4 regions of the Streptomyces sp. NPDC014764 genome follow, and region 3 is predicted to be linked to each of the others. Evidence: riboswitches for the same ligand, from Rfam matches in the RefSeq annotation. Region 3 holds a riboswitch; each other region holds the start of a gene.

The links. Region 3 has a riboswitch for cyclic di-AMP ahead of ACF1AG_RS21580 (transglycosylase family protein). Riboswitches for the same ligand answer to the same signal wherever they lie in the genome.
Positions count from the first base shown of each region.
Region 1: it holds a riboswitch for cyclic di-AMP, as region 3 does, so the genes downstream of both, ACF1AG_RS19200 (C40 family peptidase) here and ACF1AG_RS21580 (transglycosylase family protein) in region 3, are expected to answer to the same signal.
Region 2: it holds a riboswitch for cyclic di-AMP, as region 3 does, so the genes downstream of both, ACF1AG_RS08555 (M23 family metallopeptidase) here and ACF1AG_RS21580 (transglycosylase family protein) in region 3, are expected to answer to the same signal.
Region 4: it holds a riboswitch for cyclic di-AMP, as region 3 does, so the genes downstream of both, ACF1AG_RS30110 (M23 family metallopeptidase) here and ACF1AG_RS21580 (transglycosylase family protein) in region 3, are expected to answer to the same signal.

Region 1 is NZ_JBIBXY010000007.1:97,118-104,828, forward strand. It holds gene ACF1AG_RS19170 (adenosylmethionine--8-amino-7-oxononanoate transaminase) at 1-1,218, opposite strand, end outside; gene bioB (biotin synthase BioB) at 1,211-2,476, opposite strand; gene ACF1AG_RS19180 (8-amino-7-oxononanoate synthase) at 2,624-3,751, shown strand; gene ACF1AG_RS19185 (DUF397 domain-containing protein) at 3,840-4,064, opposite strand; gene ACF1AG_RS19190 (helix-turn-helix transcriptional regulator) at 4,074-4,934, opposite strand; gene ACF1AG_RS19195 (ATP-binding protein) at 5,147-5,635, shown strand; gene ACF1AG_RS19200 (C40 family peptidase) at 5,816-6,289, opposite strand; cyclic di-AMP (ydaO/yuaA leader) riboswitch at 6,293-6,502, opposite strand; gene ACF1AG_RS19205 (hypothetical protein) at 6,837-7,142, opposite strand; gene ACF1AG_RS19210 (ATP-dependent Clp protease proteolytic subunit) at 7,150-7,711, opposite strand, start outside.
Region 2 is NZ_JBIBXY010000002.1:784,946-792,656, forward strand. It holds gene ACF1AG_RS08540 (GNAT family N-acetyltransferase) at 1-1,543, opposite strand, end outside; gene ACF1AG_RS08545 (HPr family phosphocarrier protein) at 1,720-2,001, shown strand; gene ACF1AG_RS08550 (GntR family transcriptional regulator) at 2,138-2,842, opposite strand; gene ACF1AG_RS08555 (M23 family metallopeptidase) at 3,043-3,816, opposite strand; cyclic di-AMP (ydaO/yuaA leader) riboswitch at 3,829-3,994, opposite strand; gene ACF1AG_RS08560 (pitrilysin family protein) at 4,196-5,584, opposite strand; gene ACF1AG_RS08565 (pitrilysin family protein) at 5,581-6,963, opposite strand; gene ACF1AG_RS08570 (DNA topoisomerase IV subunit A) at 7,519-7,711, shown strand, end outside.
Region 3 is NZ_JBIBXY010000008.1:134,396-142,106, reverse strand. It holds gene ACF1AG_RS21600 (Ppx/GppA phosphatase family protein) at 1-194, opposite strand, end outside; gene ACF1AG_RS21595 (DUF501 domain-containing protein) at 191-724, opposite strand; gene ACF1AG_RS21590 (septum formation initiator family protein) at 753-1,229, opposite strand; gene eno (phosphopyruvate hydratase) at 1,346-2,635, opposite strand; gene ACF1AG_RS21580 (transglycosylase family protein) at 2,904-3,605, opposite strand; cyclic di-AMP (ydaO/yuaA leader) riboswitch at 3,610-3,778, opposite strand; gene ACF1AG_RS21575 (transglycosylase family protein) at 3,998-4,942, opposite strand; gene ACF1AG_RS21570 (cytochrome P450) at 5,135-6,415, opposite strand; gene ACF1AG_RS21565 (nucleoside triphosphate pyrophosphohydrolase) at 6,805-7,711, opposite strand, start outside.
Region 4 is NZ_JBIBXY010000019.1:92,292-100,002, reverse strand. It holds gene trmB (tRNA (guanosine(46)-N7)-methyltransferase TrmB) at 1-362, shown strand, start outside; gene ACF1AG_RS30115 (PrsW family intramembrane metalloprotease) at 423-1,748, shown strand; gene ACF1AG_RS30110 (M23 family metallopeptidase) at 1,854-2,873, opposite strand; cyclic di-AMP (ydaO/yuaA leader) riboswitch at 2,886-3,043, opposite strand; tRNA gene ACF1AG_RS30105 (tRNA-Met) at 3,371-3,444, opposite strand; gene ACF1AG_RS30100 (dihydrofolate reductase family protein) at 3,509-4,642, opposite strand; gene ACF1AG_RS30095 (response regulator transcription factor) at 4,729-5,388, opposite strand; gene ACF1AG_RS30090 (histidine kinase) at 5,419-6,465, opposite strand; gene ACF1AG_RS30085 (DUF3040 domain-containing protein) at 6,858-7,151, shown strand; tRNA gene ACF1AG_RS30080 (tRNA-Lys) at 7,248-7,320, opposite strand; gene ACF1AG_RS30075 (DEAD/DEAH box helicase) at 7,474-7,711, opposite strand, start outside.

The DNA of each region.
Region 1 (7,711 bases), on a different contig from region 3:
CGGCGGCATCGTGTACACCAGGTCGCGGAACGGGCGCAGCCACACGCCCTCGCGCACGGCCGCCCGGGTGGCCGCGGCCATGTCGACGTCGTGGTCGAGCTGGACGACCCCGATCGCCCCCAGCACGCGTACCTCCCGCACCCCGGGCAGCTCGGCCGCCTCGGCCAGCCCTTCACGCAGCCCGGACTCGATCCGCTTGACCTCCGCGCGCCAGTCCTGCCCGAGCAGCAGCTCCACGGAGGCGCACGCCACGGCCGCCGCGAGAGGGTTGCCCATGAACGTCGGGCCGTGCGCCAGCACCGGCACCTCGCCGCGCGAGATGCCCTCGGCAACCCGTGAGGTGCACAGCGTCGCCGCCATCGTGAGGTAACCGCCGGTCAGCGCCTTGCCCACGCACATCACGTCCGGTGACACCGCCGCGTGCTCCGCCGCGAACAGCGCGCCCGTGCGCCCGAACCCGGTCGCGATCTCGTCGAAGACCAGCAGCACGTCGTGCGCGTCGCACGCCTCCCGCAGCACCCGCAGATACGCGGGGGAGTGGAACCGCATACCGCCCGCGCCCTGCACCACGGGCTCCACGATCACCGCGGCCAGCTCGTGCGCGTGCCGCCCGATCAGCTCCCGCAGATGCTCGGCGTACTCCTCCTCGTACTGGCCGGGCGGGGCGTCGGCGAACACCTGGCGCGGCAGTACCCCGGACCACAGGTCGTGCATCCCGCCGTCGGGGTCGCACACCGACATCGGGTGCCAGGTGTCGCCGTGGTACCCGCCCCGCCAGGTCAGCAGCCGCCGCTTCTCCGGCCGGCCCAGCGAACGCCAGTACTGCAGGCACATCTTGACCGCGACCTCGACCGACACCGACCCGGAGTCGGCCAGGAACACGTGCTCCAGACCGTCCGGTGACGTGTCGACAAGGAGCTTCGCCAGCCGTACGGCGGGCTCGTGCGTGAGCCCGCCGAACATCACGTGACTCATCCGGCCGAGCTGGTCGCGCGCGGCCTCGTTGAGCACCGGGTGGTTGTAGCCGTGGATCGCCGACCACCAGGACGACATGCCGTCGACCAGGTCGCCCGACCCGTCGGCGAGCGTCAGCCGGACCCCGCTCGCCGAGGCGACGACGAGCGGTTCCTGACGCCCCGGCATGGGCCCGTACGGATGCCACACATGCCGCCGGTCGAGCTCCAGCAGGGCGGCGACGGACGCGTCGGGCTCAGGCATTGGGCGCGAGGTCCGTTCCGGCGCCCCGACGGCGCACGGCCACCAGGTCGGGACGCGGCTCGTCGGCGGTGGCGGCGGGCGCAGGCGCGGAGACGGGGGCCGTCCCGCAGACGCCGCCGCCCTCGTGCGAACCGCAGCCGCCGCCCTCGTGGGACCCGCAGCCGGCCTCGGCGCCTTCGTGGGACCCGCACGCCCCGCCGCCCGCGTGGGACCCGCACGCCCCGCCGCCCGCGTGGGACCCGCAGCCGCCGCCTGTCCGGTGCTCGGGCAGGGTGACCTCCCCGGCGCCCTCCACCTCGAAGCCGGCGTCCGCGATCATCTCCAGGTCCGCCTTGCCGGCCTGGCCCTCGCTGGTGAGGTAGTCGCCCAGGAAGACGGAGTTGGCCAGGTGCAGTGCGAGCGGCTGCATCGTGCGCAGATGCACCTCGCGGCCGCCGGCGATCCGCACCTCGACGTCCGGGCAGACGAACCGCACCATCGCCAGGATGCGCAGGCAGCGCTGCGGCGTCAGGTTCCACTCCTTGGCGAGCGGGGTGCCCTCGAACGGGATCAGGAAGTTGACCGGCACCGAGTCCGGGTCCAGCTCACGCAGCGAGAACACCACGTCGACCAGGTCCTCGTCGGTCTCGCCCATGCCCGCGATCAGCCCGGAACAGGCGGAAAGGCCGGCCGAGTGCGCCTTGCGCACCGTGTCGACCCGGTCGGCGTAGGTGTGCGTGGTCGTGATGTCGCCGTACGTCGACTCGGACGTGTTGAGGTTGTGGTTGTAGGCGTCCGCACCCGCCTCGCGCAGCCGCTCCGCCTGGCCGTCGGAGAGCAGACCCAGACAGGCGCACACCTCGACGTCCTCGTGTCGCTCCTTGATCGCCTTGATGGTGTCGGACACCCGGTCCACGTCCCGGTCCGTGGGGCCGCGGCCGCTCGCCACCAGGCACACCCGCTTCGCGCCCCCGGCGAGTCCCGCGGCGGCGGCCTGGGACGCCTCGTCCGGCTTCAGCCAGGTGTACTTGAGGATCTCGGCCTTCGAGCCGAGCCGCTGGGAGCAGTAGGAGCAGTCCTCCGGGCACAGCCCGGACTTGAGGTTGACCAGATAGTTGAGTTTCACCCGGCGGCCGAACCAGTGCCTGCGCACCTTCCCGGCCGCCGCCACCACGTCGAGCAGCTCGTCGTCGGTCGTCGCGAGGACGGCCAGCGCCTCGGCCCGTGTCGGCGTCTCGCGCCGAAGCCCCTTGTCCACCAGCGTGTTCAGCAGGTCCATGGGAGCCGATCCTGTCGTAAGGGGCCCGTCCGGGCCAAGGAGACTTCGGACAACAGAGCCGTCCGGCGGTGTGGGTATCACCACACCGTGTGCCGGGCGGTCTGCCGCTAATGTCTGTGCATTGCCTACAAATTCCGCGGAGGACCGATGGCGTTCGGCTGGATCGACGAGCAGGCGGAACTGCGCCGCAGGGCCGGGCTCATCCGCACCCTGCGTCCCCGGCCGGCCGACACGCCGCTGCTCGACCTGGCGAGCAACGACTACCTGGGCCTCGCCCGCCACCCCGAGGTCACCGAGGGGGCCGCGCGGGCGGCCCGTACCTGGGGCGGCGGCGCGACCGGATCCCGGCTGGTCACCGGCACCACCGAGCTGCACACCGAACTCGAACGCGAACTGGCCGACTTCTGCGGCTTCGAAGCGGCCCTGGTCTTCTCCTCCGGCTACGCGGCCAACCTCGCCGCCGTCACCGCCCTCGCCCCGCACGGCTCGCTGGTCGTCTCCGACGCGGGCAACCACGCCTCGCTGATCGACGGCTGCCGGCTGGCCCGGGGTACGACCCAGGTGGTCGCGCACCGCGACCCGGACGCCGTACGCAAGGCGCTGGACGGCTACGAGGGACCCGCGGTGGCGGTGTCGGACACGGTGTTCTCGGTGGACGGCGACGCGGCCCCGCTGGCCGCGCTGGCCGAGACGTGCCGGGAGCACGGCGCGGGTCTGGTGCTCGACGACGCGCACGGGCTCGGCGTGCTGGGCGACGGCGGCCGGGGCGCACCGGACGCGGCGGGCATCGCGGGCGACGAGGACGTCGTGGTGACGGTGACGCTGTCCAAGTCGCTCGGCAGCCAGGGCGGTGCGGTGCTGGGCCCGGCGCGGGTGATCGGCCATCTGGTCAACGCGGCGCGGACGTTCATCTTCGACACCGGTCTGGCCCCCGCGGCGGCGGGCGCGGCCCTGGCGGCTCTGCGGCTGCTGCGGCGCGAACCCGGACGTGCGGCGCGCGCGGGCGAGGTCGCGCGTGAGCTGCACGCCCGGCTGACGGCCGCGGGCCTGGAAGCGGTGCGTCCGGACGCCGCGGTCGTCTCCGTGCGCGCTCCGTCCCCGGAGCAGGCCGTGCGTTGGGCGGCCGACTGCCGGACGGCCGGTCTGTCCGTGGGCTGCTTCCGTCCTCCTTCCGTGCCCGACGGCATCTCACGGCTCAGACTGACCGCCCGGGCGGACCTGTCCGGGGCGGAGATCGAACGCGCTGTACGGGTGATCGGCGAAACGCGGCCATGAGTCGGCGGGGCACGGCCGTGTGTCGCGCGAGGAACGGATGGTCGGTGGGACGACGGGACTCGTCCCGTTCATGGACGGGGACGCCGGATCAGTGGACCGCCGTCAAGAAGCGGGCCCAGGCGTCGGGCGAGAAGAGCAGCGCGGGCCCGTCCGGGGCCTTGCTGTCGCGCACTGCGAGCAGTCCGGCCGACGGGCCGGCGGACGGCCGGGCCGTCTCCACGCAGTTGTTCGCCCCCGTGCTGTAGCTGCTGCGCAGCCACCGCACTTCGTGCAGGGCGAGGCTGGAAGGGATGGTCCGAGGCGGTGCAGGCATCGTGCCTCCTTACGCGCCGGCCGCTGCGCCGGCGATGAATTCCGACGATTCCTCGGGAGAGAGGGCGTGGCTCGCCAGTGCCTCGAAGGCCTCCGAGTACGCCCGGAGGTCTTCTTTCCGTTCCAGGTAGTGACTAGTCGTCAAGTGGTCGTGCACCACCACATCCAGGTCAGATGTGCGCGGAAATGAAAAGATGACGAAGGGACCCGTCACGCCGATGTGCGCGCCCGCGCTGAACGGCAGGACCTGCAACCGCACCTGTGGCAGCCGGGACGCCTCGACCAGCCGGTCCAGCTGACGCGCCATCACCTCGGGTCCGCCCACCTCCCGGCGCAGCACGGCCTCGTCCAGCACCGCCCACAGCTTCAGCGGCGGCTCGGCGCGCAGCACGTCCTGCCGGGCCAGCCGCACCTCCACGAGTGCGTCGAGCCTCTCCTCCGACGCGCCCTCCAGGGCCGCCTCCGTCACCGCCCGTGCGTACTCGGGCGTCTGCAGCAGTCCCGGGACCACCGTGGTCTCCAGGGTGCGCATCGCGCCGGCCTGCGACTCCAGACTGATGAAGTCCCGGTACGTCGGGGGCAGTACACCACGGTACGCGTGCCACCAGTGGTGCCGTCCGTCGCCGTCGCCGGTGCCCGACAGCACCAGCAGCAACTCCCGCAACTGCGGGTCGTCCACGCCGTAGACGTCGAGGAGTAACCGTACGTCGGCCGGTTTCGTGCCGCTCGTGCCCGTCTCGATCCGGCTCACCTTCGACTGGTGCCAGCCCGCCAGCCGGGCCGCGTCGCCGCTCGTGAGTCCGGCCGCGGTGCGCAGCGCGCGCAGTTCGGCGCCCAGTTTCCTGCGGCGCACCGCGGGACCGTGCTGCATGGGCCTCTCCTTACTCCTTCCGGGCCGCCCGGATACGGTCTCCCGTCGCAGAGTTCACCGCTTTGAGCGACAGATATATGCATATCTTGGTGGATCGCCGCGCGGCACCCTGCGGTGATGGCAGTCTGGCGACGAAGCACCAGTGCGGGACCGTACTCGAACCAGCCGCTCCGTGTCGGACTGCGGTCCCGTGGGAAAGGGACGACGTCGCCATGGCAGATCACCTGGAAGCATCCGTCACTCTGCCGAGCGATCCAGCCTCGGTCTCCGCCGCGCGGGCCCATGTGGCCGGTGCGCTGGCGGAATGGGGGCTGCCACCGGACGCCGAACTCTGCGACACCGTCCGGCTGATCGTCTCCGAGCTGGCGACCAACGCGGTGCAGCACACCTTCGGCCAGTCGCCCACGTTCACGGTGGACGTCGTCCTGGTCCGCGACGAGCGGGTGCACATCGGGGTGACGGACGGCCACCCGCGGTTCCCCAAGCGGCTTCCCGCGGCGGTCCAGCAGGACAACGGGCGCGGTCTGGTCATCATCCGCTGGCTCACCGCGGAGTGCGGCGGCCGGCTGAGAATCCGGCCCACCCGTGAGGGAGGCAAGACGGTCGCCGTCGAACTCCCGTGGCCCGGCGCCGCCACCGTCCGGCCCGTCACCGCCCAGCCCGCGGAGACGGTCGCCGTAGCGTCGCAGCAGGAGCCGTGACGTCGCGTCACGGTCCGTACGGGCGTCGGAGGCCGTGACGGACGGCGTGCGGGGCCCGGGGCGGTCGTCGTCCTGAGGGCGACCCCGCCGGGCCCCTGCGGGACGCCACGCGGGCCAGGGCCCGCATGGCCGGTCGCGGCCCGGCAGCGGCGCTCCCGCGGGCGCCACCGCCCCCGCCCGTCACTTCACGCGGCCGTACCAGACGCTGTTGGTCCAGATCTTCTGCAGCCGCACCACGTCGCCGGTCTTCGGGGCGTGCCAGATCTTGTTCTTCCCGGCGTAGATACCGACGTGGTACACGTAGTTGCCCGAGTGGAAGAAGACCAGGTCCCCGGCCTTACGGCTGCTCTTGGAGATGTGGCGCGTCTTGTTGTACTGCTGCGCGGCCGTGCGGGGGAGCTTCTTCCCCGCCTTCTTGAACGAGTACAGCGTCAGGCCCGAGCAGTCGAACCGGTTCGGTCCGGTCGCCCCCCACGCGTACGGCGCCCCCTTCTTGGACGCCGCGACCTTCAGGGCCTTGCTGCCCACGGTCGCCGCGGCGGCCTCCCCGGCCGCTCCTGGTACCACGATCGAGCCGCCGACGGCGGCGAGGGTGAGGGCCGAGGCCGTGCCGGCCCGGGCCATGAGAGACGGGACACGATTGAGCGCACTCATGCGCAACCCTTCGTCAGCCGCCTGTGAAGGATGACCTGTCGGATTCGGGCTGGCGAAGTAGCCCGGCCGCTGACGCGGCTTCACCCCAAGGGCTGCTCGGGACGCGCACTGTGCGCGTACCGGCGACCCGTCGTGCTTGGGTCCTCCACTCCTGCCGATCCACTCCTGTCGACCGGTCATCCGTGCGGCGGCAGGACTCGGCGTCCGCCCGGATCGCCCCGCCGCGGCGGCGGGGTCTTGTCGTCAGTCAGGGATCTTGACCCATGGCGCGAGCGATTTCCCAACGGAACGGGTGGTTTGTGTTGTTACTCACCACTCACCCGTTCGGGTGGACAGCTGTCCGTTCGAGTCGCCGTCAAGAGGGCGTGTGAGGCCAGGACCAGGGGTGGGACGGTCAATTCCGCCCCTCGGCGGGCGCGGGTGCGCAAGTTCGACGGCATGAAAAAAGGAGGTTCGTCTACGCCGGACGGGGGTAAGCCGTTCGGTCCGTTTCAACTCGTCGCGGGGTGTGCCGTCGAGCGGGCCCTTCGCGCCGGGCCCGCTCACGTCAACGCCCCGTCTGCGGCGGCAGCGTGACCCTGGCCGTGCGCCGCTCGCCGTCCAGCACCCGCAGGGCGCGTGCCAGGGTCGCGGCGTGCAGCTCGCTCTCGCCACGCCGGTGCATCAGGGTCAGCGCGTCGCGCAGCGCGACCGCCTTGCCCACCAGCGCCTGGGCCGCGCGCAGGCTCCGATAGGTGTCGCCGCCCTGGGCCGGGTTGACCCGGCCGAGCAGGTCGACGACCTCCAGGTAACGGTCGATCAGCTCGGCCTCCGCCCGGGTCAGCGCGGGCAGCGGCGGCAGTTCGGGCAGCATCGTCTGCTCACCTCCCGCCGGTCGCCGTACGGGCACTGCGGTGGTGCGGCACGATCCGGTCGGCGATGCCGTGGTCCACGGCGGCCTGCGCGTCCAGGACGAGGTCCCGCTCCAGGTCGGCCCGCACCCGGTCCACGGGCCGGCCGGTGTGCCGGGCCAGCATCTCCTCCGTACGCACCCTGATCCGGGCCAGCTCGTCGGCCCGGACCGCCAGGTCGCTCGCGCTGCCCTCCACCGGCTCGTGAAGGGCGGGCTGACGGAGCACCAGCCGGGAGCCGGGCAGGACGTACCGCTTCCCCGGCGTGCCGGCGGCCAGCAGCAGCACCGCCGTCCCCTCCGCGCGGCCCAGGCAGACCGTCTCGACGTCACAGGTGACGTACGTCAGGACGTCGTACAACGCGGACATGGCGTGGAAGGGGCCGCCGGAGGAGTTCACGTACAGCGAGATGTCGCGGTTCGGGGCGTGGTGCTCGAGGTGCATGAGCCGGGCCGTCACGTCGTTCACCGCGGTCTCGTCGATCCGCGTGCCCAGGACGACGATCCGCTCCTCCAGCAGCCGGTCGTACGGG
Region 2 (7,711 bases), on a different contig from region 3:
CCACCCGGGGTCCGGCGGGGAGGGGCTGGCGGGCGAGCAGCAGGCCGGCGTCGACCAGGTCGGTGATGGTGTCCACGCGGATCACCCCGGCCTGGCGCAGCAGGGCGGAGACCGTGGCGTGCGGCAGCTGGGTCGCGCGGACGGCGTGCCCGCGCGGTCCCGCCCCGTGGCGCGCGCCCTGCACCACGACCAGAGGCTTGGCGGCGGCGGTGCGGCGTGCGAGGCGGGTGAACTTGCGGGGGTTGCCGATGGACTCCAGGTACATCAGGGCGACGTCGGTGTCGGCGTCCTCGTACCAGTACTGCAGGACGTCGTTGCCGGAGACGTCGGCGCGGTTGCCGGAGGAGACGAACGTGGACAGGCCGGTGACTCCGGTGACGCCGCCGCCGCGCCGGTGCAGGCGGGACAACAGCGCGACGCCGATGGCGCCGGACTGGGCGAACAGGCCGATGCGACCTGCGCGGGGCATGTCGGGTGCGAGCGAGGCGTTCAGCCGCACCTCGGGCGAGGTGTTGATGACGCCGAAGGAGTTCGGTCCGATGATCCGCATGCCGTAGCTGCGGGCCTGCCGGACCAGGGCGCGCTGGCGCTCCCTGCCCTCGGGGCCGGACTCGGCGTAGCCGGCGGAGACCACGACGAGGCCCTGGACGTCGTGCTCGCCGCACTCGGCGACGACCTCGGGGACGCGGTCGGCGGGCACCGCGACGACCGCGAGGTCCACGGGCCCGTCGATGTCGCGCACGGAGCGGAAGGCGGGGACGCCGTCGAGCTCCTTCTGCCCCTCCGGCAGCGCGCCGTTCACGGCGTAGAGGCGGCCGGTGAAGTCTCCGTCGCGGATGTTGCCGAGGATGCTGCGTCCCACGCCGCCGGGGGTGCGGCCGGTGCCGATGACGGCGACCGCGCCGGGCGCGAGGAGCCGCTGCACGGAGCGGGCCTCCGCACGCTGTTCGCGCGCGTGCTGCACGGCCAGGGAGCGGTCGGTGGGTTCGAGGCCGAACTCCAGGCGGACGACGCCGTCCTCGAAGCTGCGCTTCTGGGTGTACCCGGCGTCGGTGAACACCTTGATCATCTTGGTGTTGGCGGGCAGCACCTCGGCGGCGAACCGGCGGATGCCGCGCTCACGCGCGACCGCGGCGATGTGTTCCAGGAGGGCGGAGGCGACGCCCCGGCCCTGGTGGGCGTCCTGCACCAGGAAGGCGACCTCGGCCTCGTCGGCCTCCGCGCCGGTGGCGGGCCGCCCGCCGGCGCCGATGCGGTCGTAGCGCACGGTGCCGATGAAGTCGTCCCCGACGGTCGCCGCGAGCCCGACCCGGTCGACGAAGTCGTGGTGGGTGAAGCGGTGCACGTCCTTGGCCGACAGCCGCGGGTAGGGCGCGAAGAAGCGGTAGTACTTCGACTCGTCGGACACCTGCTCGTAGAAGCTGACCAGGCGCTCCGCGTCGTCGGCGGTGATGGGGCGGATGCGCGCGGTGCCGCCGTCGCGCAGCACCACGTCGGCCTCCCAGTGGGCGGGGTACTCGTGGCGGTCCGACGAGGTCTGCATGGGCCCCAGAGTACGGCTCGCGTCCGGCGGCGGCGCGAGGCAGTCTGTGGTGGACGACCGCCGGGCCGAGGCCGCGGCCCGGCAGTCGTGGAGGCCGTCCCGGACGCCGCTCCGGGCACGCGCCACGATATGGAAGACTGGTCTAGACAACCCTGAACAGCGAAGGGCAGCAACACATGGCTGAGCGCCGCGTCAACGTCGGCTGGGCCGAGGGTCTCCACGCCCGCCCCGCCTCCATCTTCGTCCGAGCCGCCACGGCCGCAGGCGTCCCCGTGACGATCGCCAAGGCCGGGGGCACCCCCGTCAACGCGGCCTCGATGCTGGCCGTCCTGGGCCTGGGCGCCCAGGGCGGTGAAGAGATCGTCCTCGCCTCCGACGCCGAGGGTGCGGACGCCGCCCTCGACCGTCTGGCGAAGCTGGTCGCCGAGGGTCTCGAGGAACTCCCCGAGACCGTCTGAACCAGAATTCCGCACGCGAAGGCCGTGCGACACGGAAAGGCCCGCCCGGATCACCGGGCGGGCCTTTCCCATTCCCATTTCGGGGCAGCAGAAATAGCCCCCGCCATTTACGCCCTCTTTGTATACGGGACCCGTGTTAATGGCGCAGGCTCGGCATGTTTACGGGATGTTGCGAGTTCCTCACACGGTCCGTGCGGACGGCTCGCTCGGCGCCGGAGCCGAACCGCAGCCGGTGTCCGGCCTTCGCCTGCTCGGTGTGCAGCGCCGTGAGCGACCGCGCCCGCTCGCCGTCGCCGCGCGCCACGGCGTCCACGATCGCGCCGTGCTCCGCCCAGTACGCGACCGGGTCGGGCGGTCCGTCGACCGCGTACATCCAGGCGATCTTGTGCCTGACCTGGGTCAGCATCGACGTCAGCGCCGGGCTGCCTGAGGCCTGGGCGAGCGTCTCGTGGAACCAGCCGCCCAGGGAGCGCAGGTCGTCGCTGTTGCCCTGACGTGCGCGTTCCTGTCCCAGCCTGACCAGGCCGCGCAGCACCTTGAGATGGGCGTCGGTGCGCCTCTGGGCCGCCCGGGAGGCGCCCAGGGGCTCAAGGAGCTGGCGCATCTCCAGCAGGTCGGCGGCCTCCTGCTCGGTGGGCTCGGCCACGCACGCGCCCGCGTGCCGCCGGGTCACCACGAACCCCTCGGCCTCCAGGGTGCGCAGCGCCTCCCGGACCGGAACGCGGGAGACCCCGTAGCGGCGGGCGAGCAGTTCCTCGGTGAGCCGGGCCCCGCGCTCGTAGACACCGGCGACGATGTCGTCCCGGATCGCCGTGCACACCGAGTGCGCGGGAATACGCATGACCGACCTCCGGCTTAATCCCCGTGAAACGTCGACGATTGACGTCCGTTCGTGACTCTATTGCAATCGACGACAATTTCCGACGGGGGACCGGAATCCATACATAATTTTTGGACAGGCGGCGCCCGCGCGGAAGGGTTCGAAAACGGCGAAAGCCCCGGCTCGTGGGAGCCGGGGCCCGGAAGGCGGGAGGGTGCGCCTCAGATGTTCACGCCGTGCGACCGGAGGTAGGAGACCGGGTCGAGGTCGGAGCCGTACTCGGCGGACATGCGCGCCTCGAAGTGCAGGTGGGCGCCGGTGACGTTCCCGGTGGCGCCGGACAGGCCGATCTGCTGGCCGGCGGTGACCTCCTGCCCCGCCGACACGGAGACGGACGACAGGTGCGCGTACTGGGTGTACGTGCCGTCGTGCATCTTGATGACGACCTGGTTGCCGTACGCGCCGCCCCAGCCGGCCTCGACGACCGTGCCGACGCCGACGGACTGGACGGGGGTGCCGCCGGCCGCATGGAAGTCGATCCCGGTGTGGCTGCCGGACGACCAGATGGCGCCGCCGCTCTGGTACGCGGTCGACACGTACGAGCCGGGGATCGGGGAGACGAAGGTGTTGAGACGCTTGCGCTCCGCCTCACGCGCGGCGCGCTCCTTCTCGGCGCGGGCCTTCTGGGCCTCCTCGACGGCGCGCTCGCGGGCCGCCTCCTCGGCGGCCTTGCGCGCGGCCTCCTGGGCCGCCACGCGGGCGGCCTCGTGCTGGGCGGCGGCCTGGGCGTCGACGCGGTCGGCGACCACGTCGCCGAGGGTGACGACAGGGGTGAGACCGGTCTGCGCCGCGGCCGGTTCGGCGGCGAGCGCGGGGGCCGCGAGGGAGCCGACGACGCCGGTGCCCGCGAGGGCCGCGACGCCCGCGGCGCGGGCGGTGCCGCGCTGGACGCGGCTGGGACGACGGTGCTTCCCGGTGGCGCGGGTGAACGCCATGTACAAGCTGGTCCTTTCCTTCCCTCTCGCCTACCGGGTTAGCTGACGGGTTCGGAGCAGGAAGGTCTCCTACGGACCCCCTCGCGACACGCGCGGGCGTCCGATTCACCCCAGGGACTTCGTGTGGGTCCCCGGCTCCCCTGGCTCGCGCCGTACGGGGACTCGGCGATGGCTGTCCGGTGCCGCGGATGCGGCGCACTGCCCGACGAACAGCCCGCACGAAACTAAGCGGGACATCTCGCAATCCTCAAACGAATCCCGGGTTTTGTAGCGCATCCCACAGGGCAGACGGGCAACCTCCGCCCCAATTCGGGCATAAGGGAGCCCCGGTGACGTACCCGTCACCGGGGCTCCCCCGCGCGTGCGTCCCGCCGCGGTTCTACTCGGCCGTGACGACGGTGACTTCGCCGATCCCGAGCGCCTCCACGGGCGCCTTGATCTGCGCCGCGTCACCCACGAGCACGGTCACCAGACGGTCCACCGGGAAGGCGTTCACGACGGCCGCCGTGGCCTCCACGGTGCCGGTCGCGGCCAACTGCCGGTACAGGTCGGCCTGGTAGTGGTCCGGCAGGTGCTGCTCGACCTGGTCGGCCAGGGTGCTCGCGACGGCAGCGGCGGTCTCGTACTTGAGGGGCGCCACGCCCACCAGGTTCTGCACGGCGACGTCGCGCTCCTCGTCGGTGAGGCCCTCGGCGGCCAGCCTGCGCAGCACGGTCCACAGGTCGTCCAGCGCGGGGCCGGTGTTGGGGGTGTCGACCGAGCCGCTGATGGCCAGCATCGACGCGCCCGTGCCGTCGGGGGCCGAGCGCAGTACCTGGCCGAACGCCCGTACGCCGTAGGTGTATCCCTTCTCCTCACGCAGGACACGGTCCAGACGGGAGGTCAGGGTGCCGCCGAGGCAGTACGTGCCGAGCACCTGGGCGGGCCACACGCGGTCATGGCGGTCCGGGCCGGTGCGGCCGAGCAGCAACTGCGTCTGCACGGCGCCGGGCCGGTCCACGACGACCACGCGGCCGGTGTCGTCCGCGACCACGGGCGGGACGGGCCGCGGCTGCGCCTGGGAGCCGGTCCAGGCGCCCAGGGTGTCGGCGAGCAGCGCGTCCAGGTCGACGCCGGTGAGGTCGCCGACCACCACGGCGGTCGCCGTGGCCGGGCGGACGTGCTTCTCGTAGAAGCCGCGCACGGCCGCGGAGTCGATGCGCGCGACGGTCTCCTCGGTGCCCTGGCGGGGGCGGGACATGCGCGCGCTCGCCGGGAACAGCTCCTTGGCGAGCTCCTTCGCGGCGCGGCGCGACGGGTTCGCCAGCTCGTGCGGGATCTCGTCGAGGCGGTTGCGGACCAGCCGCTCGATCTCGCTGTCGGCGAAGGCGGGGGCGCGCAGGGCGTCGGCGACCAGCCCGAGCCCCTTGGCGAGCCGCGAGGCGGGCACCTCCAGGCTGAGGCGGACGCCGGGGTGGTCGGCGTGCGCGTCGAGGGTGGCGCCGCAGCGCTCCAGCTCGGCGGCGAACTCCTCGGCGGAATGCTTGTCGGTGCCCTCGGAGAAGGCGCGCGCCATGATCGTGGCGACGCCGTCCAGGTCCTCCGGCTCCGCGTCCAGGGGGGCGCCGAGGACCACCTCGACGGCGACGACCTGCTGGCCGGGGCGGTGGCAGCGCAGCACCGTCAGGCCGTTGTCGAGGGCGCCGCGCTCGGGGGCCGGGAAGGCCCAGGGCCTGGCCTCGCCCGCCTGCGGCCGGGGGTGGAACTCCATCGTGGCGAGCTCGGTCACTTCGCCGCCTCCTCGTTCTCGTCGGTGCCGGCTGCGGCGGCTTCGTCGGCTGCGTCGGCTTCGTCACCGGCCGCCGGGGCGACGGGCTCGTAGACGAGCACGGCGCGGTTGTCCGGCCGCAGGCGCGCCTTGGCGACCTCCTGGACCTCCTCGGCCGTCACCTCCAGGACCCGGCTCACGGCGGTCAGGGCGAGCTGCGGGTCGCCGAACAGCACGGCGTAGCGGCACAGTTCGTCGGCGCGGCCGGCGACCGTGCCGAGCCGGTCGAGCCACTCGCGCTCCAGCTGGGCCTGGGCGCGCTCCATCTCCTCGGCGGTGGGGCCCTCCTCGGCGAACCGGGCGAGCTCCTCGTCGATGGCGGCCTCGATCACGGGCACCTCGACGTCGCCGGACGTCTTGACGTCCAGCCAGCCGAGGGACGGCGCCCCGGCCAGCCGCAGCAGGCCGAACCCGGCCGCGACGGCCGTGCGGTCACGTCGCACCAGGCGGTTGTAGATGCGCGAGGACTCGCCGCCGCCGAGGACGGTGAGCGCCAGGTCGGCCGCGTCGGCCGCGCGCGTGCCGTCCTCCGGGAGCCGGTAGGCGGCCATCAGCGCCCGCGCCGGGACCTCCTCCTCGACGACCTCGCGCAGCTCCCCGCCCATGACGTCCGGCAGCGAGCCGTCGCGCGGAGCGGGCTTGCCGTCGTGGGACGGGATGGAGCCGAAGTACTTCTCGATCCAGGCGAGCGTCTGCTCGGGGTCGATGTCGCCGACCACGGACAGCACCGCGTTGTTCGGCGCGTAATAGGTGCGGAAGAACTGACGGGCGTCCTCCAGGGTCGCCGCGTCCAGGTCCGCCATCGACCCGATCGGGGTGTGGTGGTAGGGGTGGCCCTCCGGGTAGGCGAGGGCGGTGAGCTTCTCGAAAGCCGTGCCGTAGGGGACGTTGTCGTAGCGCTGACGGCGCTCGTTCTTCACGACGTCCCGCTGGTTCTCCATGGACTCCTCGTCCAGGGCGGTCAGCAGGGAGCCCATGCGGTCGGCCTCCAGCCAGAGGGCGAGCTCCAGCTGGTGCGCGGGCATGGTCTCGAAGTAGTTGGTCCGCTCGAAGCTGGTGGTGCCGTTGAGCGAGCCGCCGGCGCCCTGCACCAGCTCGAAGTGACCGTTGCCCTTCACCTGGGCGGACCCCTGGAACATCAGGTGCTCGAAAAGGTGAGCCAGGCCGGTACGGCCCTTGACCTCGTGCCGTGAGCCCACGTCGTACCAGAGGCACACCGCCGCGACCGGGGTCAGGTGGTCCTCGGAGAGCACCACGCGCAGGCCGTTGGCCAGGCGGTGCTCGGTCGCTGTCAGGCCCCCGGAGCCTGCCTGGGCTGTGGCCGTGTGACCCATGGGCATGTACGTCCCTTCGATCGCGGAGGCGGTCGTCGTCGACACCGCCGTTTCTGCCGGTCCTGCCACTGTATGCAAGCGTGCGGACAGCCGGTGGAGTTCCCGGACCGGGCCGCTACGCCGAGAGCGAGAACCTGGTGGGGCCGGTGGTGCGGGGCGTGCGAGGAGTGAGAGAAGCGCACGGCGCGTGACGGGGGTGTGCGCCGGGTCGCTTCCTGGGATGCGCCGTCGTGCGCCTTCGGGGTGCGGGCGGGTGGGGGTGTGCGCCGGGGCGGACCGAAGGCGGGCGGGTCGCACTCACCCGGGGCCGTGCCGGCCACGGGGGCGCCGCCTCCCCCGAGGGGTCGGTGCGGTCCGCGGGCGGCCCCGCCGAGGTGTCGGTGCGGTCCTCGGGGCGACCCCGCGGAGTGACCGGCGACGGAGCCGCGTAGCCTGCTCGCGCCGCCGTACCGCGCCGAACCGGGCGGCAGGACCCGGGTCCTGGTCCCGCCCTGTCAGTGCGAAGGTCCACAATGGTCCGCGTCAGATCCCGTCCCACGCTTCAGCAAGGAGCCGGCAGCGATGGCCCGCCGCAGCACGAAGACCCCGCCGCCCGACGACCCGTACGAGGAGAAGATCCTCGACATCGACGTCGTCGACGAGATGCAGGGCTCCTTCCTCGAGTACGCGTACTCGGTCATCTACTCCCGCGCCCTGCCCGACGCGCGTGACGGTCTCAAGCCGGTGCACCGCCGCATCGTCTACCAGATGAACG
Region 3 (7,711 bases):
TACTCGCGGCAGGCGGCGAAGGTGCGCTCCAGCGCCTCCGGCGCCAGCCGGCCGGTGCGGTCGACGCCCTGGCCGAGCCGCACGATCGTCATCCGCCGGTCCAGGTCGGTGAGTTCGCCCGTCTCCGGGTCGGCGTCGGCGACCAGCAGGCGGATGGAGTTCGTACCGCAGTCGATCGCGGCGACCCGGGTCACTGGGCGCCCTCCTCGGCCGCGGGCGTCACGCAGGGGCCCTTGGCCCACCACTCCGGCAGCATCGCCAGCGCCTCGTCGCCGAGCGGATTGACGCCCGGTCCGGCGGCCAGCGAGTGCGCGACGAGGACGTGCAGGCACTTCACCCGGTCCGGCATGCCGCCGGCGCTGGGGAAGTTCTTCAGCTCCTCGATCTCGTCGCGGCGCCGGATGTAGTCCTCGTGCGCCGCGCGGTAGGCGGCCGCCAGCTCGGGGTCGGCGGCCAGCCGCTCGGTCATCTCCTTCATGACGCCGTTCGCCTCGAGCGTGCCGATCGCGGAGTTCGCCCGCGGGCACGTCAGGTAGTACAGCGTCGGGAAGGGCGTGCCGTCGGGCAGCCGCGGCGCGGTCTCCACGACGTCCGGCTGCCCGCAGGGACAGCGGTGCGCGATGGCGCGGAGCCCGCGCGGGGGCCGGCCGAGCTGCTGCTTGAAGGCCTCGACGTCCGCGTCGGTGGGCTCGGTACGCGGGGTCGTGGGCGGAGGGGTGTCCATACGTGTCTTTCTGCGGTGTTCCGTCGGGTCACTGGGCGGCGGCGTCGGCCTTGTCGACGCCGTCCCAGACGTTGGCGTACCAGGGGCGGTCGGCGGCCCGGAGGTCGCCGCGCGTGGTCTCGGCGCCGGCCGGGTCGACGACGATGTAGCCGGTCTCCCCCGGCATGACGTAGTGCAGGCGCCTGCGGATCTCCTGCTCGGCGTACGCGTCGTCCTGCCAGCGGGCCTTCAGGTCACGCAGCCGTTCGACCCGGCGGCGGGTCTCGTCCTGCTCCTTCTGGAGGTCGGCGATCTCAGCGCGCTGGGAGACGTACTGCCGCATCGGGTAGGCGAGGGCCACGACCAGGGAGCAGAGGACCAGGGCGAGCAGGGCCGCGCGGCCGGTCAGCCGCGAGCGGCGGGCCTGCCGCTTGGTCTGCGAGCGGTAGACCCGGGCCGCGGTCTGCTCGCCGATCAGCCGGATCCTGGTCGCGGTGGAGAAACGGTCCCGGTCCTTCACCGCCATGTTCCCGCCTCTCGTTCGGTCTCATACACGCGTACGTCCCCGCACACGGTACGGGACCGGGTACGGGGACGTACGTACGACGCTTCCTGCGGGGCCGAGGTCAGCCCCTGCAGTGCCTACTGGTTCGCGGAGCGGAACCGGGGGAACGCGCTGCGGCCGGCGTACACCGCGGCGTCGTCGAGGATCTCCTCGATGCGCAGCAGCTGGTTGTACTTGGCGACGCGCTCGGAGCGGGCCGGGGCACCGGTCTTGATCTGGCCGCAGTTGGTGGCGACGGCCAGGTCGGCGATGGTGACGTCCTCGGTCTCGCCGGAGCGGTGGGACATCATGCACTTGAAGCCGTTGCGCTGGGCCAGCTCGACGGCGTCCAGGGTCTCGGTCAGCGAACCGATCTGGTTCACCTTCACCAGCAGGGCGTTGGCGGCACCCTCCTCGATGCCGCGGGCCAGGCGCTCGGGGTTGGTGACGAACAGGTCGTCACCGACGAGCTGGACCTTGTCACCGAGCTTGTCGGTGATGATCTTCCAGCCCTCCCAGTCGTCCTCGAACAGCGGGTCCTCGATGGACACGAGCGGGTACGCGTCGACGAGCTCCGCGTAGTACTCGGTCATCTCGGCGGCCGTGCGCTCCTTGCCCTCGAAGGTGTAGACGCCGTCCTTGTAGAACTCGGAGGCGGCCACGTCGAGGGCCAGGGCGATCTGCTCGCCGGGGGTGTAGCCGGCTTCCTCGATCGCCTCGAGGATGAGGTCGAGGGCCTCGCGGTTGGAGCCGAGGTTCGGGGCGAAGCCGCCCTCGTCGCCGAGGCCGGTGGCCAGGCCCTTGCCCTTCAGCACCTTCTTGAGGGTGTGGTAGACCTCGGCGCCCCAGCGCAGCGCCTCGGAGAAGGACTCCGCGCCGATCGGGGCGATCATGAACTCCTGGATGTCCACGTTGGAGTCGGCGTGCGAGCCGCCGTTCAGGATGTTCATCATCGGCACCGGCAGCAGGTGCGCGTTCGGGCCGCCCAGGTAGCGGAACAGCGGCAGGTCGCTGGCCTCGGAGGCGGCGTGCGCGACGGCGAGCGAGACGCCGAGGATGGCGTTGGCGCCGAGCGAGCCCTTGTTGTCGGTGGCGTCCAGGTCGAACATCGCCTGGTCGATCAGGCGCTGCTCGGTGGCGTCGTAGCCGACGAGCTCCGGGCCGATCTGCTCGATGACGGCCAGCACGGCCTTCTCGACGCCCTTGCCCAGGTAACGGCCGGCGTCGCCGTCACGGAGTTCGACGGCCTCGAAGGCGCCGGTGGAGGCGCCGGACGGGACGGCGGCACGACCCGTGCTGCCGTCGTCGAGGCCGACCTCGACCTCGACCGTGGGATTGCCTCGGGAGTCCAGGATTTCCCGGGCTACGACGACGTCGATGGACGGCACGAGCATCTCCTTCTTGGGATGTGACGCGGGTGAGCGGGGCCGCGGGGGCCCTGCGGGTCCGAGCCTAACCGGCTCCGGGCGATCGGCCATCTCGCCGCCCGCCTCATGGACAGAACCGAGAGTAAATTGTTTCCGAGCGGAACAAAGCCCGTTGGGCAAACCGTGACCGTAATGCGTCCGGACATGACCCCGCCCCGGTGCGTACGGGGGAAGAAACGCACCGGGGCGGGGAGCCCGTGGGAACGGGGAGGGACCTGGCGGTCTGCCCTTACTTCAGGTGCAGCTGCTGGCCCGGGTAGATGAGGTCGGCGTCGTCGACGATGTCGTCGTTCAGCTCGAACAGCTTGGCCCAGCCGCCCTTGACGTCGTGCTCGGCGGCGATGGAGCTGAGGGTGTCGCCCTTGACGACCTTGTACTCGCCGTCACCCTTCTCGACCTTCTTGCCGGTCGGGGTGGTGACGGTCTTCTTCTCGGCCTTCTTCTCGGCCTTCGGCGCGGCCGGGCGCTCGGCGGAGCGGGAGGCCTTCTGCTCGCTCTCACGCGACTCGGCGGAGCCGGACTCCTGCGAGGAGCCCTCGGCGGAGCCGCCGTCGTAGGAGGCGTTGGACAGGCCGGTGCCGCAGACCGGCCAGGCGCCCTTGCCCTGGCCCGCGAGGACCTTCTCGGCGATCTCGATCTGCTGGGCCTTGGTGGCCTGGTCGGCGGTGGCGGCGTACTGGGTGCCGCCGTAGCCGGCCCAGGTGGAGGCGGAGAACTGCAGACCGCCGTAGTAGCCGTTGCCGGTGTTGATGGACCAGTTGCCGCCGGACTCGCACTGGGCGACGGCGTCCCACTCGGACGCGGTGGCCGCGGAGGCGGTGCCGGACGCCATCAGCGGGCCGGCGACGGCGGCGCCGGCGACACCGGCGATGGCGATGGCGCGAGTGGCCTTGGACGGACGACGGTGCTTGCCCTTGCCGGAAAACAGCATGGATGGATCCCCTCACCGACGCCTACGAGGTGAGCTGTCGGGTTCGGGCCGGTTGAGTTGCCCGGCCACGTCCCTCCCGGGACGCGGCTTCACCCCGAGCCGTACCGGACGTCAACCGTCCGGTCGCGGCACTTACCTGGGTCCCCCGCTCCTGCCTACGGCGCATGACGCGACGACTGTTCCCGTGCTGCCACTGGCAGGATTCGGCGTGGCGGCAGCCGGGGCCCGCGATGGCGAGCGGTCACGACCGTAAGCACGCGATCGGCGGAATATCAAAGATGATCAGGGCCTCTGAGACCTATCTCTCACAGTCCTTATTACGGACATTCAGCCCTTATCGCTCCGTCAACTGCCGCCGCTCCCGGGCGCCTTCGACCGCCCCTCTCCGGCCGCTATTCGGCGGTCCCACCGTCCACCAGAAGTCGCTGACCGGGCAGGATGAGGTTCGGGTCGTCGCCGATGACCCGCTGGTTCTCGACGTAGAGCGCCGTCCATCCGCCGGTCAGGGCAAGGGAGTCGGCGATGGAAGTCAGACTGTCGCCGTCCTGGACGGTGTAGCGGTCGTCGGCGATACCCGCGGGCGTGCCCGTGGGAGGTGAGGCGTGCCGGCCGGACGACGGGGTCCCGGCGCCGGCGGTCCCGCCCTCCTGCGCGCTGGGGCCGCGATGGCGGCCCGAGCCGTTGCTCTCGGACTCGGCGGCGGTCGAAGAACCGGCGCTCTGCCCGGACTTGTCCGACTCGTCACCTTCGGGGGTGGCGGAGGCGGACGGGGAGGCTCCAGGGTTCGCGTCACTCTTCGTCTCACGGGATGAATCGGATGAACCCGACCGGTCCGACGAGGAGGCGGAAGAGGAAGTATCACCTGTTTCCGGCGTACCGGACGGGGTGGTCGTCCCGCCGGTCCGGGTGTCGTCGTCGTCCGTGCCGGTCGGCACGCCCGGGTCGACGTCCGGGGACGCGGTGTCCTGGTTCAGCCCCGTGAGCAGGCCGCAGGCGCGCCACTTGCCGACACCCTGGTCGGCGAGGATTCTCTCGGCCACGGTGATCTGCTGGTTGCGGCTGGCCGCGTCGGCGCTGGGCGCGAACTCCAGGCCGCCGTGGTTCTCCCAGTCCTCCTGGGTCAACTGCAGGCCGCCGTAGTAGCCGTTACCGGTGTTCTGGCTCCAGGAGCCGCCGCTCTCGCACTCCGCGACCCGGTCCCAGGTCTCACCGTCCGCCGCACTGGCGGCGCCCGCCCCGAGGAGCGGGATCGCGATCGCGGATCCGGTCACCCCGGCGGCGACGAGCAGAGCCGGAGCCTGGCGGGGGCGACGGTGTCGGCCGTTCCCGGAGAGCATGCGGAAGCCTTTCACTCGGCAACAAAGACCGGTACGGGCGAGCAGAACCGTGCCGCGCGCCGTACTTGATGGGTGAACGTATAGGCAGTCGATCACTTGTCACAAGTTCATGCCGTGCAGATCACATGAAGATCACAGAGTTGAGCATGCCTCAGGTTTCCGCACACCGGCCCCCGGGCACGGACAGGAAGGTCAGGTCTGCCCTGAACGCGGAGGGGAGAATTCCACCGGAAGCGTGCGGAGTCCCCGCATGATGAGGCCGCCGCGCCAGCGCAGTTCGGCCGGATCGGCGGCGAGCCGGAGGTCCGGAAGGCGCGTCAGAAGCGTGGCGAGCGCGGTCTGTCCCTCCAGGCGCGCGAGCGGGGCGCCCAGGCAGTAGTGGATGCCGTGCCCGTACCCCAGGTGCTGGTTGTCGCGCCGGCCCAGGTCCAGGGTGTCCGGGTCGGCGAACCGCTCCGGGTCCCGGTCGGCCGCGGCCAGCACGACGAGCACCGGGTCGCCGGTCTCGATCCGCTGCCCGCCGATGACGACCGGCTCCGTGGCGAACCGCCAGGTCGCCATCTCCACCGGGCCGTCGTGGCGCAGCAGTTCCTCCACGCCGGTCTCCAGCAGCCCGTGGTCCCCCTCGGCCAGCGCCCGCTGCAGACGCTCCCGCTGCTCGGGGTGGGTGAGGAGGGCGTAGGTGCCGTTGCCGATGAGGTTGACCGTCGTCTCGAAGCCGGCGAAGAGGAGGATGAACGCCATCGCGGCGGCCTCGTTCTCCGTGAGGTGCTCGCCGTGGTCGGAGGCGCGGATCAGACCCGAGATGAGGTCCTCGCCGGGGACGGGCTCGGCGGGCAGCGCCTGACGCTTGCGGTGGATCAGCTCGGCGAGGTAGCCGCGCATCTTCTTCACCGACCGTGCCACTCCGCCGCGGGGGCCGCCACCGTGACGGATCATCATGCCCGCCCAGTCCCGGAAGTCGTCCTGGTCCTCGCGCGGGACGCCGAGCAGGTCGCAGATGGCGTAGATGGGAAGGGGGAAGGCGAAGTCGTGGATGAGGTCGGCGGTGTCGCCGCCGCGCGTGAAACGGTCGATGAGGTCGTCCGTGAGCTCCTGCACGCGGGGAGCGAACTCGGCGACGCGGCGGGGGGTGAAGGCCTTGCTGACCAGGCGGCGCAGGCGGGTGTGGTCCGGGGGGTCGATGTTCAGCAGGTGCGTCATGAGGTCGGCCTGCCGCTCGCCCGGGATCCCGGTCTTCCCCTTCGCGTGCGCGGGCTCGTCGTGGTGCGCGGGGTTCTTCGACAGGCGGTTGTCGGCGAGGGTCTGACGGGCGTCGGCGTAACGGGTGACCAGCCAGGCGTCCACGCCGCTGGGGAGCTTGGTCTTGTGCACGGGGGCGTGTTCGCGGAGCCAGGCGTAGGCGGGGTAGGGGTTGGCTGCGAACTCCCAGGTGAAGAGGTCGGGGGGTGAGGGGGGTGACTGGTCACGCATGGGGCGACCCTAACGGGCGGGGGTTGCGGGGCGGGGGCCTGTGCGGGTGGGTGAGGGCTGAGTGCGCAGTTCCCCGCGCCCCTTCAGGAGGGGGGTGGCTCGCGCCGCCGGGCCCGTGCGGGTGCGTGGGGGCAGGGCGCGCAGTTCCCCGCGCCCCATCAAGAGGGGGTGGCTCGCGCCGCCGGGCCCGTGCGGGTGCGTGGGGGCAGGGCGCGCAGTTCCCCGCGCCCTGGGGGGTGGCTCGCGCCATACATCCTGTGCGGGTGCGTGGGGGTTGAGCGCGCAGTTCCCCGCGCCCCTATCGGGGCGCTGAGGGTTCGGTGCACCTATAGGGGCGCGGGGAACTGCGCGGACGGGGGTTCGGGGGCGGAGCCCTCGAGGTGGGGAGGTCAGGCGCGTGCGTCTTGTTCGGTGGCGCGGATCGCGTCCCGGTACACACGCGCCGCAGCCCGCAGGGCAGCCTCCGCGTCCACGCCCTCCGCCTCCGCCCGCGCGGCCAGTGCGAGCAGCTCGTACCCGACCCCATCCCCGGAGGGAAGAGGAACGGACAGCCCCGCCGACCGCACCCGCGACGCCAGCTTGGTGGCGAGGGCCAGCGCCGGCTGCCCCGTCGGCACCCCGTCCGTGACGGACTCCCTCCGCTTCTCCTCCGCCTTCGTCCGCATCCAGTGCGCCTTGACCTCCTCCGGCGTCCGCGCCGTCTCCTCCCCGAAGACGTGCGGATGCCGGTGGACGAGCTTGGCGACGATCCCGCCCGCGACGTCGTCGATCGAGAACGGCTCCTCCGCGTGCTCCTCGGCGATGCGCGCGTGGAAGACGACCTGGAGCAGCACGTCCCCCAGTTCCTCGCGCAGCTCGTCCCGGTCGCCGTCCTCGATGGCCTCGACGAGCTCGTACGCCTCCTCGATGCCGTACTTGGCGAGCCCTTCGTGGGTCTGCTGGGAGGACCAGGGGCACTCGGCGCGGATACGGTCCATGACCTGCACCAGGTCGAGCAGGCGGGCGCCCGGCAGGTCGTAGGAGGCGGGGAGGAGTTCCAGCTCGGGCATGGAGACCCGGCCGCTGCCTGCCATCCGCGCCAGTCCGTCGGTGAGCGCGGGCTCGCCCTCGCCGGTCGCGACGACGACCACCGTGCGGCCGCCGGCGCAGGCGTCGACGACCTCCTCGGCGGTGGGCGCGCCCTCCTCGACGGCTATCCCCGCCTCCCGCAGGTACGGAAGCTGCGGGTGGGCGCCGTCCGCGCACAGCACCCGGTCGGCCGTGCGCAGCGCCTGCCAGGCGGGCCAGGACAGCAGT
Region 4 (7,711 bases), on a different contig from region 3:
ACGCCCTGAGGGGGCTGCGCGTCTTCTTCCCGGACCCGTGGCCGAAGAAGCGGCACCACAAGCGGCGGCTGATCCAGCCGGAGTTCCTGACCCTGGCCGCGTCCCGCCTCGCGCCGGGCGCGATCGTCCACTGCGCCACCGACTGGGAGCCGTACGCGGAGCAGATGCTCGAGGTGCTGACCGCGCACCCCGCCTTCGAGAACACCCGGGAGGACGGCGGTTTCGCGCCGCGTCCCGCGTTCCGGCCGCTCACCCGTTTCGAGCGGCAGGGGCTGGACAAGGGTCACGTGGTGAACGACCTGCTCTTCCGCCGCGTACCGCACGACGACCGCGCCGGCCGCCCGGACGGGGACACCGTCTGACCTCCTCCGGGGCCCCGCGCCGGCACGCAGCCCTGCCCCTTCCTCGTTAGGGTCGAATCCGTGGCCAGCAGCCCTCCGTACCCGCCGTACCCCGGCGCAGCTCCCGGCAGCACGCTGCGGCACCCGCATTGGTGGCAGCGCCCGGCGGTCCGCTACGGAGCGATGGTGACGCTGCTGGCCCTGTCCGGCCTGGTGATCCTCGCGCTGGTGCGGGAACAGACCGGCACGCAGGGCTTCCTCGTGGGTCTGGGGCTGGCCGTGCTGCCGGTCCCGCTGCTGCTCGCGGCGTTCCGCTGGCTGGGCCGGGTGGAGCCGGGCCCCTGGCGGAACCTGCTGTTCGCCTTCGCCTGGGGAGCCTGCGCGGCGGCGCTCATCGCGATCGTGGCGAACAGCTTCGCCACCCGGTGGATAGCCACGACCACCGCCGACCCGGCCGGCGCCGACACCCTGGGCGCGACGGTCATAGCGCCGGTCGTGGAGGAGACGGCGAAGGCTGCGGCGGTGCTGCTGCTTTTCCTGTTCCGCAGACGCGACTTCCACGGGATCCTCGACGGTGTGGTGGCGGCCGGATTCACCGCGACCGGTTTCGCGTTCACCGAGAACGTCCTCTACCTGGGCAACGCCTTCGGCACCGACCAGCTCACCGGCGGCAGCGGCATCGCCTCGGTCACCGCGGCGACCTTCTTCGTGCGTATCGTCATGTCGCCCTTCGCGCATCCCCTGTTCACCGTGCTCACCGGCATCGGGTTCGGCGCGGCCGCGCTGGCCGCCGACCGCCAGCGGGTGCGGCGCGTCCTCCTGCCCCTCGCCGGGCTGCTCCTCGCCATGGGCATGCACGCCCTGTGGAACGGCTCCGCCACGCTCGGCCAGTTCGGCTTCATCGCGGTGTACGGGGCGTTCATGATGCCGACCTTCGGGCTGCTGACCTGGCTGGTGGTGTGGACACGGCAGCGGGAGCTGCGGACCGTGCGCGCGGAGCTGCCCGCGTACGCGGTGGCGGGCTGGCTGCGCCCGTCGGAGCCGTTCGCGCTGGGCTCGATGCGGGCCCGGCGCCTCGCCCGGAAGTTCGCCCGCGAGCACGGCGGCAGACCGGCCGCGCGGGCGGTCGCCCAGTACGAGGCGTACGCGACGCAGCTGGCGTTCCTGCGCCACCGGGGCCGTGCGGGGAAGGCGGGGGCGGACTTCGTGACGCGGGAGCGGGAGCTGCTCCTGGAGCTGTGGCACCGGCGCGCGGCGGCCCGTCCGGCGCTGGAGCACGCGGCCCGGCTCACGGCGCCCCGGCTGCCGTACGGCGCGGGTTGGGCGTACGGGCCCGTCCCGGCGGTGTGGCCGCCGCAGGGGCAGCCGACGTATCCGGCGTACGGGGAGAACCCCTACCGGCGCTGAAAAGGCCTCGGACATGCGGAACCGGCAGCCCTGACGTCGGGGGGTCGTCGTCGGGGCTGCCGGCGTTCACGGCGTCGGAGGCCGGGAGCCGGCCTCCGTGGTGGCTCAGATGCTGAGGCCCTTGCCGGCCAGCCAGGCGGCCGGGTCGACACTGCCGGAGCCGGTGTGAACCTCGAGGTGGAGGTGGGCGCCGGTCACGTTGCCGGTCGCGCCGACACGGCCGATCACGTCGCCGGTGGCGACCTTCTGGCCGACGCTGACGTTGATCGACGACTGGTGGGCGTACCAGACCTCGGTGCCGTCGTCGAGCGTGAGCACGGTCTTGTAGCCGTACGAGCCGTCCCAGCCGGCGGAGGTGATCGTGCCGGTGTGGACCGCCTTGATCAGGGTGCCGGTGGGCGCGGCGAAGTCGAGGCCGGTGTGGTAGCCGGAGGACCAGTAGGCGCCCGCCTGACCGAAGGTCGAGGTGATGGTGTACGAGGAGGTCGGGAGCGCGTACTGCTTGGCCAGCTCGGCGAGGCGCTCGGCCTCGGCCTTCTTCGCGGCCTCCTCCTCCGCCTTCTTCTTGGCGGCCTCGGCCTTCTCCTTGGCCTCCTTCTCGGCCTTGGCGGCGGCCTCGGCGGCCTCCTTCTCGGCGGCGGCGAGGGCGGCGGCCTGCGCCTTGCTCTGCGCCTGGCCCTGCTGCTGCTCGACCTGGGCCATGATGCGGGCGCGCAGCGCCTCACCGGCGTCGGCGCCCTCCTCGGCGCCGGTGTCGGCGGCGGCCATCCTGCCGATGTCGCTGAGGGGGGTGCTGGATCCCTTGGGCGTTTCCTCGTCGGAGATGAGGGAACCCACGTTGGGAAGGTCGGGCATGGAGATGGAGACGGGCGGCTTGCCGGTCTGGGCGCTGGCCATGCCGCCGGCGCCGACAGCGGCTATGACGCCGACGCCGAGGACGGTGGAGCTGCGGGCGAGTCCGCCTCCGCGCTGCTTGGCGACGCGGTGCCGGCCACGCACGGGCCGCACGGACTCCGCGGTGGGGTTCCACTCCTCGAAGGGGCCCTCTTCGACGCCGGGGGCGCCGTACGCGAAGGTGTCGTTCGGCTTGAACGGGGCCTCGGGGGCAGGCGGGTTGGACGCCACGTGGGCGCGCTCCTTTCCTTCCGTCTTCGCCTACCGGGTTAGCTGACGGGTTCGGAGCGGGAAGGTCTCCTACGCGCGTATACGAACCGTGTTTCCACGGCGGTATCCGCCCGATTCACCCCATGGTGGTGGTTCCCCGGTTCCCTTGCGGGATTCGGCGCATGCGCACGGAGCCGACTTCTGTGACGGCTGGGACGACCGCGCTGCGTTATCGAACGTTAATAGACGCGGGGGCCGGATTCCAAGCCGTTCCTCTTGATCGTTAACGGTTTTCGCGTGGACTTAAGCGCCACGAGCGGGCGAAAACGGGCGAGTTGACCGCGCCTCGGACGACCGGCCGAACCTGACGGTTCGTCAGTTGTTATGCGCTGCGACGCCGTTCGCTCACTGTGCGTGAAAGGCGGGGTGGAGGGCGCGTGAAGAGGAGGGCGACGAGCACCGCCATGGAGAAACACCGAGGGCCGGAACCCTTTCGGATTCCGGCCCTCGGCCTTCAGTAGCGGGGACAGGATTTGAACCTGCGACCTCTGGGTTATGAGCCCAGCGAGCTACCGAGCTGCTCCACCCCGCGTCGGTAAACACGAGTGTACGGCATCCACGGGGTCCGGTGCACATCGCTTCCCCGGCGGGCGCGATCAGCCGCCCAGCAGGTGCGCGTTCGGCGCCTTCGCACGCTGCTCGAACTCCGGCAGCACCAGCACCGTGGCGCCCCCGTCCGCCAGTACGGCGCTGCCGTCGGCGTCCGTCACGAAGGTGTCCGGCTCCCGCCAGGCCGTAACCACCCGGCGCACCCCCGCGTCCAGGATCAGCCGCGCGCAGGGCGCAGGACGGGACGCGCGGCGGGCGCACGGCTCCAGGCTGGAGTAGACGGTGGCGCCGGCCAGCCGCGGGTCGGTGGGGTCGGCCTTGGCGAGCGCGGCCTCCTCCGCGTGCACCACCGGGTCGTCACCCTCCCGGGAGTGGCCCCGCGCCAGCTCGGTGCCGTCGGCGGCGACCACGACCGCACCGACGCTGAACGCGGTCCCGGAGGGCGGACACTGTCCGGCCAGGTCGCAGGCGAGGGCGAGCCAGTGGCGGTCGGCGGCGGACGGCAGCGCGCCGGTGCCCGGCGCGGTGGGCTCGTAGCGCATCAGGACGACGTCGCCGACGGGGCGGGTCTCGACAAGGCGCAGCCGGCCGCCCTGGTAGGGACCGGGGCCGAACAGGCGGGGGGCGTCCGGGTCGCCGACGAACAACGGGGCGAGGACGAGTTGGAGCTCGTCGGCGAGGCCCTCGGTCATCAGCTGGGTGTGGATCTGCCCGCCGCCCTCCACCATCAGCCGCCGTACCCCGCGCACGTCGTGCAGGTGCTCCAGCAGCCGCCGCCAGTCCAGCACGTCGCCGAGCGGCACGACGTCGGCGGCGATGCCCAGGGCTCGGGCCCGTTCGGCGCCCTTGCCGGTGGTGTACAGGACCTTCTCGCCGCCGGTGTGCCAGAAACCGGCCGCCGGGTCCAGGTCGCCCGAGCCGCTCACCGTGACCTTCAGCGGGTACTCGGGCAGGCCGTCGGCGACCCGGGCGGCGCGCCGCCCGGGCGAGTTGACCAGCAGGCGGGGATTGTCGGCGCGGATCGTGCCGGCGCCGACCAGGATGGCGTCCACGGACGCCCGTACCTCGTCGACCCGGTCGAAGTCGGCCGGGCCCGACAGCAGCAGCCGCTCGGGGCCGGTGTCGTCCAGATAGCCGTCGAGGGAGACGGCGGCGGACAGCAGGACGTACGGGTACGGCATCGGCGGGCTCTCCCGGGTGCGGGCGGCGGCGGGACCGCTGCGCGGTCCGGCTCCAGTCTGGCAACCCGTGCGGCCGGGGGCGGAGGTCAGGGCTCGATCAGGCCGACCCGGATGGCGTACCGGGTGAGTTCCAGCCGGTCCTTCAGGCCCAGCTTGGCGAGCAGGTTGGCGCGGTGCCGCTCCACCGTCTTGGGGCTGATCACCAGCATGTCCGCGATCTGCTGCGAGGTGTGGCCCTCGGCGACGAGCTTGAGGATCTGCTCCTCGCGGTCGGTGATGGCCTTCGCGGGCAGGGACCGGCCCTCCCGCGCGAGGTCGAGATAGTTGTGGATGAGGGCGTTGACCGCCCCCGGATAGAGGAAGGGCTCGCCCCGCATGGTGGCGTGGCAGGCCTCCACGAGGTCGCGGTCGGCGACCGACTTGAGGACGTACCCGGAGGCTCCGGCGGCCAGCGCCTCGAAGAAGAACTGCTCGTTGTCGTACATGGTCAGCACGAGGATCCGGGTCTCCGGCAGGGTGCGGGAGAGTTCACGGGCCGCCTGCAGACCGGTCAGGCGCGGCATGGCGATGTCGAGGATAGCCAGGTCGGGGCGGTGCTCCCGGGCCAGTTCGAGGGCCTCGGCGCCGTCGGCGGCCTCCGCCACCACGGTCAGGTCCGGTTCGCCGTCCAGGATGAGACGGACCCCCCGGCGGACCAGCGCGTGGTCGTCGGCGAGGAGGATGCGGGTGGGGGAGGCGTCTGTCATGGTTCAGCGTTTCCGGTCGGGGGACGTCGGTCACGGGGGCGGCGCGTGCGCGGGCGCGGAGCGGCGCACGACGGCCGGGGTGGTCGAGGGGACGGACTTCCGCTCGGGTCGTACGGGGACGAGGACGTGCGCGGGGAAACGCGCGGGGACGGGCACGGCGAGCCGCAGCTCGGTACCGCCCTCAGCACGGGGTTCCACGGTCAGCTCGGCGCCCACCAGCAGCGCCCGCTCCCGCATGCCGCGGATGCCGGCGCCCTCGTCGGCGCCGCCGACGCCGCGGCCGTCGTCGCGGACCCGCAGCTCGACCCCGCCGGGCGTGCGGCGCAGCGCCAGCTCGGCGCGGCGCGCCCGCGCGTGCCGCGCGACGTTGGTGAGGCCCTCCTGCGCGACCCGGTAGAGGACCAGCTCGGACTCGTGGTCCAGGTCGGGCAGGTCGGGGTCGAGGCAGTGCTGGACGGACAGTCCGGGCCCGCCGAACTCGGTGGCAAGCGCCTTGAGGGCACTGGCCAGGCCCAGCTCGTCCAGCACGCCGGGGCGCAGCCGGCGGGCGATCCGCCGGATCTCCTCCAGGGAGGCGCGGGTGGTCTCCTGCACCTGGCGCAGCTCGTCGCCGAGCTCGGCAGGGGCGTGGTCGGCGGCACGCTTGAGCTGGAGCAGCACGGCGGTCAGCGACTGGCCGACCTCGTCGTGCAGCTCACGGGCGATACGGCGGCGCTCCGCCTCCTGCGCGGACAGGGCCCGCGCGCTGCTGGTCGCCCGCTCGTCCTCCAGCCGGTCCAGCATCGTGTTGTACGTGGTGATCAGCTCGGCGATCTCGCCGCGCCCGCCGACCGCGGTCCGGTGCCCCGGGCGGAGCAGGTCGGTGGTGTTCATGGCACGGGTGAGGCGCTGCAGCGGGGCGAGTCCGACGCGCAGCAGCAGCGCGTTGGCGACGAGCATGGCGGCCAGGCCCACGGTGAGCACGGCGGCCTCGGTGAGCAGCACCGGCGTGGACACGGTGACGGGCCCGAGGAGCAGGGCGGTGGCGACGATCAGCACGACGGCGTTCAGCAGGAAGATGCGCCAGAACAGAGGCACCCGGTTCCGCCTCCTCGCCGTCGTATGCTCAAGGCCCCGACGGCCCGCGGCCGGGGGCGCGGCGCGGACCGTCACCGTCCAGCCTCCGCCCATGACCGGGACGGCGCCATCGGTGACAGTCCCCATTTTCCCGGCGTGTGCGGACCCCTGCACAGGCTTGTGTGCGTGCCGGTCCCCCCCTGGAGTTGGGGGGCACGACGGATGGCTCCGGCCGTGCGCCCCGGGCGACCCTGGAGGGACCGTACCGGGCGGGTGACGACCTCGGCGCACGGGCAAACTCCTGGATATCGGCCCGAGTTCACGGCATGCCGGCGGTTCGCGCACGTCCCGGTGCTCGGAGCGACGGCCGTCGACGGTGTGACCGGACGGCCACCCCCTGGGAAGGAGGAGCCGTGCCCCAGTCCGACGACGACCGCCTGGTCGATCTCGCGGCCCGACTCGAGCACGAGGACCCCCGTTTCGCCCGCTCCCTCGCCACCGGCCGCCCGACCCGCCCGCGCGAGTACCGGCGGACCAGTGCCTGGTGGGTGCTGATCGCGGGGCTGGGCATGCTGGTCGCGGGCATCGTCGTGCCCGACGGGCTGCTGATCGCGGCCGGCCTGGTGACCAGCGGCATCGGGGTGCAGCTCATCGACCCCTACGAGCGGCCGGGTGACGACGACGTCCGGCGCCCGTCACCCCGCTGAGCCGCTCCTTCCGAAGAACGCGAACGGCGCTCGTACCGGCCTGGCCGGTGCGAGCGCCGTTCGCCGCGTCGGGGGGGCTCCCCCTCCCGCGGGAGGTAGGCCCTGTGGGACTCGAACCCACAACCAATGGATTAAAAGTCCACTGCTCTGCCAATTGAGCTAAGGGCCCCTGGCGATGTTGCCTCCCCGAGCATAGCCGGACGTGGCCGGGGAGCCGATCGGGTATCGGCAGGCGCGTGGCGGCCGGAGGGGGCACAGATGCGCGAGGGCCCGCGCGACGGGTGTCGTGCGGGCCCTCGGCGGTCATTCCGGTGAGGCGGTGTCAGCCGTTGCGCTTCCAGCGCGGCTTGTCCTCGCGGCGCTGGAACGAGCCGCCGCCGCGGTGGTCGTCACGACGGCCGTTGGGCCGGTCGTGGCCGCCGGGGCGGAAGCCCGGGCGGTCGCCCTGACGGTCACGGTTGAACGGGCGGTCGCTGCCCCGGTGGCCGGGACGGTCGTCACGGCGGAAGCCGCCGCGGTCGCCGCCGTCCCGTCGCTCGAAGGAACGGCCGCCGCGGTCG